2 regions of the Rossellomorea sp. ABR4_012 genome follow, and region 2 is predicted to be linked to the other one. Evidence: riboswitches for the same ligand, from Rfam matches in the RefSeq annotation. Region 2 holds a riboswitch; the other holds the start of a gene.
The links. Region 2 has a riboswitch for cyclic di-GMP ahead of ACXAFV_RS03145 (hypothetical protein). Riboswitches for the same ligand answer to the same signal wherever they lie in the genome.

Region 1 (5,184 bases), 300 kb from region 2:
CGTCTCCACACGGGTCACAAGCTCGGTTGGACTGAATGGCTTTGTCACATAGTCATCCGCCCCCGTTTTCAATCCGTGGATCCGTTCATTTTCACTCGCTTTTGCGGTCACCATGATGATGCCGATGTCGCTCTTTTCATCCTCTCGAATCCATCTGCACAGCTCTTCGCCTTGAATTTCAGGCAGCATCAAATCGAGGATGGCAAAGCAGGGATCTTGCTCTCTGAACATACGCTTCCCTTCTTTACCATCAGCAGCTTCAAATACTTCATAGCCCTCTTTTTCAAGAAATATCTTGATCAGTTTCCGGATCTTTGCATCGTCTTCCACGACGAGGATGCTTTTATTCTGAACGTTCACGGCCATTTCCTCCTAGGTTGAAAAAAGACTGAATACGGAAAGATAAGCGGAGATTTGCTGCATTTTTCCGCTGAAAACGAGAAGCCCCAATGCGACCATCACGGCTCCATTGATTTTTGCCAGCTTCGGCAGGATCCTGTTTACCCTCTTCATGACCGTGAATGTTTTCGTGATCATGAGTGAGATGATGAGAAACGGAATGGCAAGCCCGATGGAATAGACCACCAGAAGCGTGATTCCCTGAGACAGCGTAGAGCTTGCACCTGCAAGTAAAAGGATCGAAGACAGCGTCAGCCCTACACAAGGCGACCACCCGCTCGCAAAGGCCATTCCAAGCAGGACCGACCCAAATGCTGTTCCTTTCTTCTTCGTTTCAAACTGCTTTCCGCCCTTCATCAGAAACGAAAACGAAATCCAGCCCATCATCTGCAAACCAAACACGATGATCAGAATCCCTGCGATTTGCTCTATGTACATGCGATACTCGGAGAACAACCCGCCGAGAAAGCTCGCCGATGCCCCCATTAAAATAAAGATAAACGAAAACCCTGCAATGAAGCCAAACGAAAGGGTAAGCACGATTCGTCTATCTACTTGGATCCGGCCGCCTTCAGCCTGCCCGCCGGTCAAATGACTTACATACGCCGGCAGCAGCGGAAACACACACGGCGAGAAAAACGACAGCGCCCCCGCAGCCAGGGCAAACCATATTGATACCTCTGCCATACATTGTTCACTCCTTTATACCAATAGTATGGCGGGGGAATGTTAATTTTTTGTTAAGGGGTGGGGATTTTTTGTTTGGGGGGTGGTATTGATGGGGATAGTTTTGGATTTTGGGGTGCCTGGTACGATTCGGTATTTTGAGCCAGGCTCATTTTTGCCGAATTGAGCCTGGCTCAGATTTTTGCACCTGTTACAGTTGATCTTACTTTTTCTGGTGGTGTGAACCTGGTACAGTTTTACTACCATGAACGGTGCCTGGCATAATTCGGACGATTTGAGCCAGGCACAAACACCTGGCACCAACAATTCAACCCTCTCATCCCTTACGCACAACAATATAATAAACAGCCGGATGCAGATGTCCTACTGTCGTCTCGTAACCGGCTGTCCCCAGCTGATGTGCCAGCTCTTCTGAAGGAATCCGTTCTTCAAGCGGAGGTCCCATTTCCGATTCCACCGCTTCCCAGTCAAGGATGAGCCATAGGCCGTCGTCTTTCAGCATGTCATTTAAATCTTGAAATACTTTGGTCAGATTCGGCACTTCATGCAGGACGAATGCAGATACAATCTTGTCCAGGGTGTTCTTGTTAAAACTTAAGTATTCCAATGAGGATTTTTCATACTCAATATTGGTTACATTCGCTTCTTTTGCACGGTGCTGCAGATATTCGAGCATCTCTTGCTGAAGGTCGACAGCATGTACCTTGGTATCTACCGACTTTGCAATTGGAAGTGTCAGGTAGCCGTTTCCGCATCCGAGATCGGCGACGAGGTCATCTTTATTCAGTTGAAGAAGCTCGAGTACTTTGTCCACCGGCACCATTTTCTTCCGCTTTGGGTCGAGCAGTTTTGATGCTTTGTGGTGTTCAAAAAGGTGGCCGTGTCCTTGCATGGTTGGTCCCTCCGTTTTATTGGTTAGTTTTTTTAAGTAACGACGTCTGTTGAGGCAGACTATCGACGAATGATTGTTTTTAAACTATTCTCTTCACTTTTACTGATATATAGACCATTTAAACAATAGTCGCTACATGTATCTGTACTAAGATACCCTCTTATGTATGTAAGTATGATGCTTTTCTTGCCACCTATCAAGTAGAATGACTTTGACGCAGTATCAGATTTGGTATTTTAGAACTATTACTTTATCTTCATTTACGATTAACAGTATAGAACAAGTAGTGGAAATGAAAGTAAGGTGGATTTCTTTTTGACAGGGTTCTGTTGAAAAAGGCAAACTTCCTGAAAAGGAAGGACGCAAAGCTTCGGGTCTAAGGGGGACAATGGACTGCCGCTAGGATAGCCGGGCCGCCAACAAAGGATAAAGGGGAAATCATAATGACTTTTGAAGAACTGCAAACGATTAAACGTCATATATGCAGGTTAAATGCATTGATTGAATTACGAAGCGATGAACAAAAGCATGCAGGAGAGTATATCCAGCTCATACGCTCTTTTTTACGAATTCAGCCTAAAGAAGCTTACTTGCCAATGATGGAAGTGATGACGGTGATCAAATATCAAAAGCCTACTATCTTCCAATTATTGAAGCACCAGGGTCAAAGGGACCCTCATTTTGAGTTCCTTACAAACATAACAATGGATATCCGTACAGCTGAAAAGAACCTGGAACAGTGGCTGTCAATGTCTGCATAATTGAGGATTGATCTTACCGAAGAATCTATATAAATAACAAAAAACCGGCAGTCAAAAGAAGAAGACATCCGGTTTTTATTATATAATCGCTCTCTCATCTGAACTGGCTTGTTGTGAACCCTTTAGTGCTTCTAAAATAAGCACCAAGTAAAATCCCGTGTTTCCGCCTCTGCGGTCAATCAGCTGGATATCGTCTACGATTTTCTTAACCTCTTCAAAGCCCAGCCTGCTTAACACCATATCGCTGATCTCTTCCGCTGTGTAGGAGCTGAAATTCTTTAAAGAGGAACGATTTCTCCTGCAAAAACTTCTCAATTGTCTTCTGACGTCAGAAATATATACTTGTTCCATCCTCTTATCTCCTTTCTTAATTCAGAACTACCTTGCCTGCCTGCAGTGACGCTGGGATCAAACCAATAAAAATGCCCGCCAAAAAGAATGGCGGGCAATAAATGAAGCTGACAAACGGCGACAGCGTTCATTTATCTTCCAATCCTTTTCGGTAACCCGGCGGTCATAGTTTTATGAAAACGTTAGATCCGTGGCTTTGCGTCCTAATCTTTCGAATTAGTTTGCCGTTATCGAAGGTTGATTTATAGTTCAAATGATACATATTATATTTCCTTAATAATACTATAGTACCAATAATTATCAGGATTTAAAAGAGTTTTGGTGTAAATATTTTCTTTTTCGACATTAATTTCATTATACATTATAACGTATGATTTGTAAGGGTCAGGAAGTATTCTTTTATGAATATTAAAGAATAGAAAAAGAAAAATTTTCTACACTTTTATCCAAAAAAATCCTGCCATAAACATATGGCAGGATTTTTTATAGAATACTATTCTATTAGAAATTAATATATTGGCGTGGGTTTACAGAGTTGGATTTCGATGCATTCCAAGAACCTGCATGAAGTTCAAAGTGTAAATGCTGTCCGAAGGAATAACCTGTGTTACCCATGTAACCGATTTGCTGTCCTTTATCTACAGGCTGGCCGCTGCTTACTGATGAAGAAGCCATATGCGCATACACTGTAGTGAAGGTTTTTCCGTTGATTGAGTGAGTGATGTACACAACGTTACCGTAGCTGGAGCTGTATTGGCTCTTGATGACATATCCGTCAGCTGCTGCAACGATCGGCACACTTCCGCGGGCAGCGACATCGATACCATAGTGGTAACGAGCTTTCCCGTTAAGAGTATCCCATCCATACTCAGTTGTAATCGTACCTGATGCAGGACTTGTCCAAGTCCCTGAGCTTACAGGTGTGCTTGGTGCCGGTGCAGAAGAACCTCCGCCACTGCTTGCAGATTGTGCTGCTGCGCGTTTCGCAGCCTCTGCTTCAGCTTGTCTCTTCTTCTCAAGTTCACGCTGGCGGGCAAGTTCTGCTAAACGTGCCTGCTCTGCCTGGATTTCTCCGCCGATTTGCTGTTCCATTTTAGCCAGTTCATTAGATTCTTTTTCCAGGTCCGCTTTCTCAACTTTAAGGGAAGCCTGCTGTTTTTCAAGCTGCTTGAATAGTTCTGCTTTTTGTGCTTTTTCGCTGTTTAAGTCTTGCTTTAATGTTTCCAGACTTGCTTTATCATTTTCTAATTGAGCTAGTTTACCTTCAACTTCTTGTTTCTTTTTCTCTAGTTCTTCCTGGTCTCTCTTTTGCTCGTCCATGATCTTTTTATCTGCACTCACAATTGTGTTTACTGCAGTGACCCGGTTGATGAAGTCGCTGAAGCTGTCCGCACCAAGAAGGACATCAAGATAATTTGCAGAGCCGCCTTTTTCCTGAATCGCACGTGCACGTTCTTTTAAAAGTTCATTACGCTCTTTGATTTTTTCTTCCAATGCTTTGATTTCTTCTTTAAGCTTATTGATTTCTGCATTTGTCTCATCAATTTCTTTCGCTTTTTCTGCGATTTTGTTTTCGGTATCTTTTATTTTTGCGTCAAATTCTGCAATTTTCGCTTTAATTTCTTGCTGTCTACTGATGTTTGCATTGATTTCTGATTCTTTCTTATCGATTTCACCGTTGATTTTATCTTTTTTAGAGGAAACCTCATCTTGTTTCTTTTTTAGATCCTCTACAGAGGTAGCGTTAGCCGGTGTTCCCACTGCTGGAAAACTCCCGATTGTTAATGCTGCTGCAATAGCTAATGACATAAAATACTTCTTGTTCAAGCGGCATGCTCCTTTCAGCTTCTATCAACCTATCAATTTTAGACTCTCAAGAATTTACGTACAGACATGAAGCTTCCCCAAGCGCCGATCAAGCATCCCATTAATAGGATCAAGCCGTTTACTTGGTAGATGAATGGGGTAAAGTCCAATATCTGTATAAAATGATTTTGAAGTTTTGGTTTTATAAAGTCGTAAGCATAGTAATAACCTGTTGTAACAAGAGCGATCGGGATAATAGAACCTAAAACACCAAGCCATAGCCCTTCT
Region 2 (5,184 bases):
AAGCCCAGCCACCGCCAAAACCTACTCCTCCAAATGAATATAAAAAGTCCCGCCGCTATGAACATTCACACTCTTCAACTCCACTGCCTCACCATCCCTCATATAATAATTCTTATTCTCAGGAAAACGAAGCTCCTCTTCACCGCGGTTAACGACAAGTTCAGGATTCTTTGTATCCCGCTTATCAATCAGAACCTTGTATCCTTTCTTCTTAAAAAATCTCTTCCCGTCCACATACCAATCTGAAAAACTGTCTAAAGAAAAACCAAGATAGCGGGCAAACACCTTTGGCAGTTCTGTATTTTCAATCAATCCCGCAGGCTTACCGGGTCCATATCCATAAAGAAACACATCCTCACCAGTATGGCCATGAGTGGAGAACCCTATATTCGCTCGCTTCGCCAGCAGCTTGACCATTTCATTCTCCAAGTCCTCGACATCTTTAGCTTCTTTCATCAAACAGTATTCTTTCTTGCTCAATCCAGACAGCCCGTAAGACTGCAGCACATCTTTCAAATTCGAATGGTCATCCTTCAATTGGGAAGTAGCACCCTTCACCGTAAATTCGGCTTTTTTCAACGGTTCTATGAATGTTTCAATAGGCTGATTCTTATACGTTTTATCAGTATCTCGATTACCAAGGGTCAACCCGCTGTTCCCGTGATCCGTAACCGCAACGACCATGGTATTTCCATCTCGCTCCGCATATTCCAACGCTTCACCTACGGCCAGGTCAAAGCTCAACACCTCACTGATCATCCCGACAGGATCATTCTTATGCGCCGCCCAATCCACCTTGCTGCCTTCCACCATCAGAAAAAAACCTTTCTCATTAACTGATAATCGTTCAATTGCCGCCTTCGTCATCTCAGCAAGCGTCGGTTCATCCGGCTTCAGCGCCTTTCGGTCAAAATCATAAGCCAGATCCTCCTCGGCAAACGCCCCCCACAGCTTATCGGCTCCAAGACTTTTTGAAAGCCCGTCCCTCGTTGCGGTGAAGGAGTAAAGGGGGTTGGATTTTATCTTAGTAACAAGGTTTTCGCCGTCTTCGCGGGAGATTTGTTTGGTTTTGAGCATGCCGTCGTCATTTTTGACTGAGTTTTTGGATTTTGGTTTGAGCCAGGCAGCACCGCCGCCGAGGATGACGTCGAGGTTCTGGTAGACCTGCTGTTCACCGATGTCCCCGAATTCATCGCGGTTCAGCACATGGGCAGTGAAGGCAGCAGGAGTTGCGTGCTGAACAGGGGAGGTCGCCACGATTCCCCCTGCATAGCCGGACAGCTTGGCTGCCTCCAACACGGTCAGAACCGGTTTACCGTCAGCGTTCATGCCGATATAGTCCGCCTTTGTTTTCTCCCCGATCGACATTGCGGTTCCTGCAGCCGCAGAATCCGTGATGGCAGATTCCCCGGAATAGGTTCGTACGCCTCCGACAAGGATTTTATCAAGGTTGAGTCCGGAACCTTTATACCATCTTGAAAGTGTGACGATATCGGAATTTGTGCCGTCCATGATCATGAAGATGACATTTTTCTTGGGAGGGGTGGCGGCAAATCCGCAGGTGGAAGGGAAAGAGAATGCAAGCAGGGACAGAAGGATGATGACAATGAGTGCAGATTTGAAGGTTTTCATGGAATCGTCTCCTTTAAATGAGTGTCAGATACACTTAGTATCAACACTCATAAAGAGACTATGTATAAAAGAGACCCGCTCCAAATCAGGGCGGGTCTCCTCGAAACATTATTTTCTTTCTAATATTCCTAACAACAGATTTTCCAAAACAGTCGGCCGGTCCATTTTCTTCAAATCTCTCAACTTGATTTTATCCCAATCGAGAGCGGTAATGAATGAAGCGCCATTTCTCAAAGCAGGGATTTCATCAGGGTTTACGATGAAATATTCGCCGGCTTTTACGCCGGATTTGATTTGCACCTTGCCGTCTACCTGCAGTCCGGTTTCAACGGTTTTCTTTTTCACTACACCTTTATCCGTCAGCACCCAGACATGTTTTTTTGAGCCTGATTTTTCAACAGCCGTCACCGGTACGACCAGAGTGTTCTTTACTTCATCGGTGATCACTGACACTAGTACATGGTGGCCAGGCAGCAGTTTGTTGTCTTCGTCCTCAAGCTGAATTTTTATCGGATACATGCTGTCCGTTTCTATGTGAGGATCTCTTTTAGGAAGGGAAGAGACATCAGTAACAATCCCTTTTTGAGTTTTCTTCTCTACTTCGGACTGTACTTTTGCGTTCATGTTTTCTTCAACGTCCATGATTTCTTTTTCCGTTAAGTCAGTCGTAATCACCGTAGCTTCAGAAGCGATTGTGATCAATGGATTCTGGACAGAGTGGGAAAGGTTTTTGACGATACCATCCCCGCTGCTTTCGACTGTCAGTGTCGTTTCATATGATTGAAGGTCTGAAATTTGACGCTCTAGGCTGTCGATTTGATTTTCCAGTCGGTCAATTTCAAGTTCCCGAGAGGCGATTTCCTTCTTAATGTCATATTCTGTTTCAAGGGCACTTGCTTCGAGCGGCATCTCCTCTTCATCATAAGAAGAAGGGAGTGAGTTCTCGAGCCGTTCCAAATCCGAGATATTGTCTTCGATGCTGTCGATTTCATCTTCGAGCTGGTCGACTTCTGATTCGAGGACGTCTTTCTGCCCTGTAAAATCAGTGACTTCGTACTCATATAGAGGCGTTCCTGATTTCACTTCGTCGCCTTCTTTAACGAGGAACTTCTTGAAGGAGCCGAATTCATCGTTGAAATAAAGGTAGGTTTCTTCTGCAGATGTGGCGACACCGGATTTAGAGAGCTCTTTTTGTAAGTCGTCTTTATCGAATGCGTCCCACTCTTCAATCCGGACTTCCCGGTCGACTTTGCTCTTTGCTTTTTCAATTAGATAAGCATTCGTCCCTACAAATAGGAGAGACAAAGAGAGACCGGTGTATAATAGTTTTCGTTTATTCATAAATGATCCCAGCCTTTAGACGTTAAATTAATGTTGAAAAATCGATATAGGCTAAAAATGCAGTGATGGCCCAGAAGAATAGATTCGTTAGTAAGATGACTGTCCAAATCAGCCAGTTTTTTTGTTCGGTAAGACGTTTAAGCCCTTTGTATTGGATGTAGAAAATCCAGATTTTAAATAAGGAAAAGCTGCCTAAGAAATAAATGACCCAAGGTTTCGCTGTTATGTACTGGGCGATGACTCCGAGTGATAGTGGAGACGAAAACCAATCCAGTGAGAAGAATAGAGATAATGGGATGTAGGTCAATCTCTCAAGTAATAAGATAAGCAGTACTAATCCTTGAACAATGACGAGTTTTCGGTATTCACCTTTCTCGGAAATCGTCCAGAAAATGATACTTGGAATAAATATAATAATGATGGAATAGAATATCCCGTTAAGGATCCTTCCTGCGAAAAACAGGAACTTCTCTAATTCAAGTAAAGCAGGGGTAAGTTTGTTCAACTCTTTTGAAAGTGGATCCATTCCTATACCGAAAGAGGAAATCAAACCAAAAGTTAAGGCGGATAACAGAATCATACGAAATATGTTCTTTAGGTACCCCTTTGGATTTTCCGTGGTTGACAGGTCATAGAAAAAGAAAGAAGGGCTTTTTAGTCCCTTAAATATATTTATTTCTTTTAGCATAGCGGTTTCCTCCAAGTAGTATAGGCTGCATCTAATATTCTATCGAAAAAACGAGAACTTTTCCATATATTGTAGAATAATAGAAGAAACCAATAAAAAAAAGCGTCAAAAGACGCCTTTTTTAGAAACCATATGTGAGAAGTGTGGTTCCTGCTATTACGATACCAGTTACGGTGAAAATTCCTATGTACATCATAATTTTTCTTTTTTTCTTTTTAATCATTATCTCTTCTGGTGTTAAAAACGACAAATTTATCACTCCTTGGTTTTGGTAGCTGGCTGGCGTTGGATAGCCCCTATAGCTTTGCGTCATCACCTTTCGATGATTTTGCCTTTAGTCAGAACCTTACAATATAGTGTATCATTTTCCCTCCTCTATATCGGAATAAACATAAAAGATAAAAATAGGAAAAAAGTCATTATTCTTAAAAGTATTCCTTTTGTTATGTGTATAAATCTGGTAATATATCTATTAATTGATGTTTGAACTTTCGACAACTAGTGTAATAAAGTAGTAGAAACTGTTTTTAATTGTAGGAGGTTGTCTTTTTGAGCAAGAAAGTCAGCAAAGAGCAGCATGTTCTCTCTGTCATGCAAAAAGCATTCGACAAAGGACAGCAGGGAAACATGGATGCAAATAAAATGTTAAATTGGCTAAAACAAGAACTTCAAAGTGAATATACATTACAAAATGAAAAAGCACTCTAAAACAAATTGTTTTAGAGTGCTTTTTCACGTTAAAGTAACGAGGGACGGGCCTTTAGCGAGCTAAAGGCCCGTCCCTACAATTCATCACCAATCCTGAGCGTAGTTGTAGAGGGAGCTTGCCTGGCTGGCGAATTTTTCTTTTCGCTTTTCTGTTTGATAGGTGAGAGAAGCTAATGTGCGCTTTAATTTAGGGTGATCATTCAGCATTTGGATGATTGCAGCTGTTTCCTCATCTTCGAATGATTCCCTCAAGACCATGGGGTCAGGGGTGTACCCATCTGCTTTTTCTCCATAAATGATCCGGTTCATTTCTTCCGTAGGGATTTTATACACTTCTTTAAATCTGCGCAGCATCTTTGAAGGTATTTCCCTCTTGCCGCGTTCATAATTCGACAGACTGCTTGATCCGATGTTCAGCCGCTCTGCAGCTTCTCCCTGAGACAAATCGAGTACTTCTTTTCGGTACCGCTGTAATTCTTCGTGTAATTCCAATTCCATACGTTTCACCGACTATCCCTTTTTCCTTCAAGATAATCTTTTTAACTTCGGTATCTGGATTATTCGACGAATTGAAAAGTTAATGTACTTTTCAATTTGTTGTTAAAAAAATTAACTGTACCAAATTCCGTTAATCAGTAGTATGATAAAAAAGTAAAATATTGTCATTTGTTGTTGTAAAAGGAGGAAGGGTGGAGAAAAGAATGAAAGAGCAGAGACAAGGAAGTACGAGAAACAGTGATGGAAATGCAGCAACAATTGATAGGAAAGAAAAGAGTTGGAACCGAAATGACTTTGCTTCCAGCAAGATAAGTTTT

Region 1: it holds a riboswitch for cyclic di-GMP, as region 2 does, so the genes downstream of both, ACXAFV_RS04470 (hypothetical protein) here and ACXAFV_RS03145 (hypothetical protein) in region 2, are expected to answer to the same signal.

What each region holds. Positions count from the first base shown of each region.
Region 1 is NZ_JBSWVK010000001.1:903,791-908,974, reverse strand. It holds gene ACXAFV_RS04485 (response regulator transcription factor) at 1-360, opposite strand, end outside; gene ACXAFV_RS04480 (cytochrome c biogenesis CcdA family protein) at 373-1,086, opposite strand; gene ACXAFV_RS04475 (class I SAM-dependent methyltransferase) at 1,403-1,978, opposite strand; cyclic di-GMP riboswitch class I at 2,306-2,399, shown strand; gene ACXAFV_RS04470 (hypothetical protein) at 2,422-2,739, shown strand; gene ACXAFV_RS04465 (hypothetical protein) at 2,818-3,090, opposite strand; cyclic di-GMP riboswitch class I at 3,238-3,326, opposite strand; gene ACXAFV_RS04460 (murein hydrolase activator EnvC family protein) at 3,592-4,917, opposite strand; gene ftsX (permease-like cell division protein FtsX) at 4,956-5,184, opposite strand, start outside.
Region 2 is NZ_JBSWVK010000001.1:607,528-612,711, forward strand. It holds gene ACXAFV_RS03135 (alkaline phosphatase) at 22-1,632, opposite strand; gene ACXAFV_RS03140 (efflux RND transporter periplasmic adaptor subunit) at 1,741-2,973, opposite strand; gene ACXAFV_RS03145 (hypothetical protein) at 2,996-3,661, opposite strand; cyclic di-GMP riboswitch class I at 3,929-4,004, opposite strand; gene ACXAFV_RS03150 (YwzD family small protein) at 4,211-4,369, shown strand; gene ACXAFV_RS03155 (helix-turn-helix domain-containing protein) at 4,454-4,867, opposite strand; gene ACXAFV_RS03160 (hypothetical protein) at 5,071-5,184, shown strand, end outside.